2 linked regions of the Chroococcidiopsis sp. TS-821 genome follow. The protein of the gene in region 1 interacts with the protein of each later gene in a pairwise test. Links are inferred from orthologs where the notes say so. Each region holds a gene or a part of one and is shown on either strand. Other genes may lie near its edges.

Evidence for each region.
Region 2: the proteins of thrS (region 1) and rplA interact in binary tests that used the Escherichia coli proteins (3 or more experiments, as listed by UniProt). The link is inferred for Chroococcidiopsis sp. TS-821 from one-to-one orthologs.

What each region holds. Positions count from the first base shown.
Region 1 is NZ_MVDI01000001.1:1,399,651-1,402,917, forward strand. What follows is about bases 66-3,004. They hold thrS (threonine--tRNA ligase), read right to left. Parts: upstream 2,478-3,004; coding sequence 654-2,477; downstream 66-653. Other genes in these bases: B1A85_RS06355 (hypothetical protein), read right to left, coding at 66-101; B1A85_RS06365 (DUF2605 domain-containing protein), read left to right, coding at 2,739-3,004. In the rest of the region: more of B1A85_RS06355, read right to left, coding at 1-65; more of B1A85_RS06365, read left to right, coding at 3,005-3,071; B1A85_RS06370 (DUF2973 domain-containing protein), read left to right, coding at 3,203-3,267. UniProt on the Escherichia coli protein: Catalyzes the attachment of threonine to tRNA(Thr) in a two-step reaction: L-threonine is first activated by ATP to form Thr-AMP and then transferred to the acceptor end of tRNA(Thr). The rate-limiting step is amino acid activation in the presence of tRNA.
Region 2 is NZ_MVDI01000008.1:159,355-162,500, forward strand. What follows is about bases 314-3,131. They hold rplA (50S ribosomal protein L1), read right to left. Parts: upstream 2,171-3,131; coding sequence 1,457-2,170; downstream 314-1,456. Other genes in these bases: rplL (50S ribosomal protein L7/L12), read right to left, coding at 314-590; rplJ (50S ribosomal protein L10), read right to left, coding at 649-1,200; rplK (50S ribosomal protein L11), read right to left, coding at 2,271-2,696; nusG (transcription termination/antitermination protein NusG), read right to left, coding at 2,704-3,131. Also shown: more of rplL, read right to left, coding at 192-313; more of nusG, read right to left, coding at 3,132-3,146. UniProt on the Escherichia coli protein: One of the primary rRNA binding proteins, it binds very close to the 3'-end of the 23S rRNA. Forms part of the L1 stalk. It is often not seen in high-resolution crystal structures, but can be seen in cryo_EM and 3D reconstruction models.

The sequences.
Region 1 (3,267 bases):
GCTTCTTCTGGAGTCAAAATCTCCTCTGTTACTATTGGTATCTGTGCTAGTCCTAATTGAGTTATTTCCCTTGCGATTCCAAGCGCTGCACTTTGAAGCATATTGTTTACCTCATCAAAAAATCGACGCACCCAACGTACAGATATAGCGTCGCTAGCATATTAGTAGTATGCAGATTTATAGATTGCCAAAATTCAATAATTAAATCATCTCTCTCAAGTTTGACAATATAAAAGTTGTATCTACAAACTTAGATAGAATTAGAAATGATCGGAAGTATTAATAAATTGTTTAATCTAGAAACTCTGGTCAAAAATTCTCAAAGATTCGATAAGAAATACAGCTTAATATTCAAAACCTTTAATAATAACTAACTGTTAGTAATAGTTTAGCTCTTGCTCAACTGTTTCTTTATTAATTTAAGTATTTAGAGATTTTTGTTAATTCACTAATAATATAACTACAGTTTTAAATTTTAATTAATTTTAAGTTAAGTTAAGATATGTTGTGGCGAAGGTCATTATAGTTAAGTAGTACAAAAGTTCGATTCTGTTACGACGTGATTAGCCATAAGCGAATAGCGACTTAAACTAGACGCTTATGGTTCTAACTTAGTTAGCAGTTTTTACCTATTCACTAGCCTTGGCGAGCACCTAAAAGGTATCGTGGCTGGCGATCGCATTCTTAATTTTATCCAAGACATCATCCACCGGCATCACTCCTAACTCACCCGCAGCCCGCGTGCGAATACTCAAGCTATTTGCTTCAACTTCCTTCGCACCGACAACCGCCATAACAGGAATTTTTTCTTTTTCAGCATTGCGAATCAGTTTCCCAAGGCGTTCATTACTTTTATCGGCTTCCGCGCGAATACCCGCAGCGCGCATTTTCGCTGCGACAGCAATCGCGAAGTCGCGTTGTGCTTCGCCAACTGGTAATAACCGCACTTGCACTGGTGCTAACCACAGTGGAAAATCTCCTGCGTACTCTTCAATCAAAATTCCGATTAATCGTTCCAACGAACCGAAAGGCGCGCGATGGATCATCACTGGGCGCTTGCGCGTACCATCTTCAGCGACGTACTCTAAATCAAAGCGTTCGGGCAAGTTGTAATCAACTTGTACTGTACCAAGTTGCCATTCACGTTCTAGCGCGTCTTTGACAATAAAATCAAGCTTAGGACCATAAAATGCAGCTTCTCCCACGCCTTCAAAATGATCCATTCCTAAGGTTTCTACCGCGCGGCGAATTGCATTTTCAGCTTTGTTCCACGCATCATCAGAACCAATGTATTTATCTGAATTTGGATCGCGAAAACTCAGTCGGGCTTTAAAGTTTTGGTCGAGTCGTAAGCTCTTAATTACCGATAAAATGAGATCGACCACATTGAGAAATTCGCTATCTAACTGTTCTGGCGTGACAAACAAGTGCGCGTCATCTTGCGTAAAACCGCGTACCCGCGTTAGCCCGCCGAGTTCACCTGATTGTTCGTAGCGATACACTGTACCAAATTCTGCTAGACGCATAGGTAGTTCGCGGTACGAACGTAACTCGCTTTTATATATTTGGATGTGGAAGGGACAGTTCATGGCTTTTAACACAAAGCCTTCTTCTTCCTTCTCACCCATCATCGGAAACAGATCGTCTTTGTATTTTTGCCAGTGACCTGATATTTTAAACAGTTCTACCCGCCCAATGTGTGGCGTGACAACAGGTTGATAGCCTCGGTTGATTTGTTCTTGTTTGAGAAAGTCTTCTAAAACACTGCGTAGAATTGTTCCCTTAGGCGTCCACAATGGTAAACCAGGACCAACTTCATCGCTAAAAACGAAGAGTCCCAATTCTTTCCCTAACTTACGATGATCGCGTCGTAGTGCTTCTTCCTTACGGCGTTTGTACTCAGCAAGTTGTTCTGGAGTTTCCCACGCTGTAGCATAAATCCGTTGTAACTGTGCTTTGGTTTCGTCGCCGCGCCAGTATGCTCCAGCAACGCTTTCTAGTTCAATTGCTTTGGGGTTGAGTTCGCTCGTATTTTCAACGTGGGGACCTGCGCACAAATCCCACCACTCGTCTCCTAGGTGATATATCGTAATTGGTTCTTGCTTGATATCTGCAAGAATTTCTAATTTATACGGTTCGTTAATTGCTTTAATTCTACGTTCAGCTTCTTCGCGGCTGACTTCTTCGCGAATGACAGGCAATTTGCGATTGATGATTTTTACCATCTCTTTTTGGATGGCTTTTAAGTCTTTTTCGGTAAATGGTTCTGGATTGTCAAAGTCATAATAAAATCCATTTTCGATCCAAGGACCGATCGTCACTTGCGCCTTAGGAAACAACTTCTGTACTGCCATCGCCATGACGTGAGACGCAGTATGGCGGATTTTTTTTAAAGTCTCCGATTCACTCGTACGCGGCAATTGTACCTGAGGTTGCTGCTGTGCGGGAGATTGAGGGGCAGATATTTGTTGAACCATTGGCGGTAACTAACTTAAGCGATCGCAATTATCACTGCTTCTATCTTATCGGTACTTCTTTGCATCTCGCAGCAATTTGGGAATTAAGGTTTCGCCAACTGGGGGTTGTTGGGTAGATCGGCTAGAGAGAACAGTAGCATTTTCGTCTTTCCCGCTAGCCACTAGCCACTTTCTCTTCCAAATTACATCTGTTGGCGTAATGTGAACAATTGTAAATAAAGTTAAGATTAAGAAATAGGAGAGTAATTTAAGGTTTGCTTTATGCTTAACTCCAATCTACCGGAGCCTGAATTGCTCAAAACGATATTGCAACCCCTACTTGAGGATTTTCAGTATTGGTTTGAGCGATCGCGTCACCTTCTAGAAACCGAAAAAATTAGTTTTTTGGATAAGCAGCAACAGTCTGACTTGCTTGAGCGCGTTAAGCAAGCACAGCAGGAGGTAAACTCAGCTCAAATGTTGTTTCAAGTAACAGGGGGACAAGTTGGTATAGATATGGCAGCAATTATGCCTTGGCATCATTTGTTAACAGAATGCTGGAAAGTCGGGATGCGGTTCCGCTCGATGCAATCGCCTCAAAGTGAAGGAATATAATAATAAGCCTGAGAATTTCTGCGATACTCATTTTAAATAACGGTTGATCGGCTAGAATTTTTCCCTGCACAATCAACCTTTTAGACAATCAAACCAAGATAAATTTGCTGGCTGCCTTGGAGAATAATGCAATGTTACACCTGCTTTACATTTTAGCTTTTACAATTCTTGCCTTAATTGCTGTCAGTAATTTAAT
Region 2 (3,146 bases), on another replicon or contig:
GAAGCAACTGCGCTCTCAAAGGGCTACCCGCAAGGGAGCCCGCCGTAGACTTATTCATAAAATGTTACTCATAGCGTGCGCGACACACTTTGTCTGAATAGCTCCAACGGCAAGCGTAGAGCATCTGCGATCGCAGTGTTCTCCCCCAGCGTTGGGGGAGATTGAGAGAGGGCGAGAGCCGATCGGCTTAATTACTTGACAGTGACTTTCGCACCAGCTTCTTCCAGCTGCTTCTTCGCGTCTTCAGCCGCCTCTTTAGCTACAGCTTCTTTGATAGGCTTGGGTGTAGACTCTACCAAGTCTTTAGCTTCTTTTAGACCTAAACCGGTCAACGTACGTACGACTTTAAGAACTGCAATCTTCTTATCCGCAGGTACTTCATCCAGAATGACGTCAAACTCAGTTTGTTCTTCGACTTCCTCTGCAGGTGCAGCAGCAGCGGCGCCAGGCGCAGCCATCATCATCATACCACCCGCAGGTGCAGCAGCACTAACGCCAAAGGCTTCTTCGATTTGCTTGACTAACTCAGCAGCCTCTAGCAAAGTTAAAGACTTAAGTTGTTCTAGAATTTGGTCAGTTGCAGCAGACATTGATTAACTCCTGTAATGTTTAATTGTTTTCACAAAAATACAATTCAGTTTTAGCGAGCTATGCAGCATCGCTTTGGGCATCATTGTTTTTGTCTTTTTCTGAGATTGCTTGAATACTGCGACCCAGCGAAGCAGGAACTTCGTTGATTCCCACAGCAATCTTGGTTGCTAAAGCATTGATTGCTCCAGCAATTTGAGCAATCAGTTGTTCTTTGGATGGCAGGTCTGCAAGTGCTTTAATATCAGGCTCTTTGAGTATCCGACCTTCCATGACGCCGCCACGCAGTTGCGTTTTTTTGCTGGCTTTTTGGAAGTCTTGGTAAGCCTTGATGGCTCCACTAATGTCCTCTTTGACTAATAAAAAGGCAGAAGAACCCTGGAGAAATTCTGACATTGGCTGCCAGTTTTCCTGACCATCAATCGCAATACCCATGAAGGTATTTTTGGTTACTTTGCACGTTGTGCCTGTAGGACGCAGTCGCCGACGGAGATCGGTAATCTCGGCAACAGTGAGTCCTTGGTAATCTATGACAAGCGCTAGCTGCGACTGACTTAAACTTTCTTTTAGTTCAGCGACAATTGCTTGCTTGTTTTCTAGCGTTCTACCCATCTTTGTCTCACCTCCTTAAACTTGTGCGTAGCCTAATACTCAAAGCAAAAACCCCAGCTTTATCAGCCAGGGTTAAGCAGGTTATACCTCTACCGCCATGCCACTTGGTTCGCACAAGTGACATTTAAGCAATTGAGTTACAAACCTCGGCAGGGTATTAAGCTATGCAAGCTCCTGCTGTCTCTGGCTTTATCTATTTGATTTGAAAGGGTCAGAGTTCAGAGATTTAAGTACATCAACATTCTCTAACCTCTCTCTAAGCAGCTTCAGATTTCATGTCGCGTAGGGCATTAATATCAACTTGAATTGATGGTCCCATTGTTGCTGACACGAACATTGTCCGCCAGTAACGACCTTTGGCACCTGAAGGACGATTGCGGTCAATAGTCTCCTGCAAAGCCTTAAGATTCACCAATAAGTCTTCTGGTGAGAAGGATGCCTTACCAAACATAACATGAACAATTCCTGTGCGATCGGCACGAAACTCTAATTTACCTGCTTTGAAATCGGCGATCGCTTGCGTCACGTCAAATGTCACCGTTCCACCTTTAGGTGAAGGCATCAAGCCGCGTGGACCTAGCAGTCTTCCAAGTTTTGCCACCTGCGGCATCATGTCGGGCGTTGCAATTAACCGATCGAAGTCCATGCGACCTTGTTGGATTTCATCGATTAGTTCTTCAGAACCGACGACATCCGCACCCGCACTAGTTGCTTCATTGACTTTTTCCCCGCGTGCAATCACTGCTACTCGTACAACTTGCCCAGTACCTTTTGGTAGCGTTACTGTTGTCCGTAGTTGCTGGTCAGTATATTTAGGATCAATTCCTAGACGAATATGAGCTTCTGCGGCTTCGGGAAATTTTGCGGTCGCAGTTTCTTTTAACAAGCTCAGCGCTTCTATCGGTTGATAAGGTCTATCTTCAACTTTTTTCCGTAGTTCTTGCATCCGGCGAGATTCTTTTTTCGCCATTTTTTCTCCCTTGGGGTCAACTAACGAAGTTATACTTCTCCCCCGCTATATGTGTACATTAGAGCTTAAAATTCAATGCGCTAGAAAATAATTTTAGCAATCAATCTACTATCGTCACACCCATATTGCGGGCAGTGCCAGCAACAATCTTCATTGCTGCCTCTAGATCATTTGCGTTGAGGTCTGGCATTTTTGTTTGAGCAATTTCTTGCAATTGCGCGCGGCTAATCTTACCAACTTTCTTTTTGTTTGGTTCGTTCGAACCTCGCTCAATACCAGCCGCTTTGCTAATTAACACTGAAGCTGGTGGTGTCTTGAGTACAAAGGTGAAACTGCGGTCTTCATAAACCGAAATTTCGACTGGGATAACCATTCCGGCTTGGTCTGCGGTTCTGGCATTGTATTCTTTGCAGAACATCATAATATTGACGCCATGCTGACCAAGCGCTGGACCCACTGGAGGTGCTGGGTTTGCTTTTCCTGCGGTCAGAGCCAGCTTAATGACCGCAACAACTTTTTTTGCCATCTCTAATTTAGCCTTGTTTCTGAACCTGATTAAACTCCAATTCTACTGGCGTGTCGCGTCCAAAAATGGAGAGTAGCGCTTTCAGCTTACTTCGTTCTGGACTGACCTCGACCACTTCACCCTCAAAGTCTTTAAACGGACCCGAAAGCACTACAATTTTATCGCCAGCTGCCATGTCAATTTTGACGACTGGCTCTTGCTCGGTTGTCTGTTTAAATATCCGTTCGACTTCGGCATGACTGAGCGCCACTGGTTTAACGTGACCGCGTCCTTTTCCCGTGCCTTTTCTTTGTTCCGCGCCGACAAAGTTAATGACGTGAGGTGTATTCTTGACGACCTGCCAAGTGTCATCGTCCATTGCCATCTTGACGAGTACGTAGCCAGGAAACACTTTTTCTTCGGTATGCTGTCTACTACCGTCTTTGCGGATTTTCACGGCGGGAGTTTGTG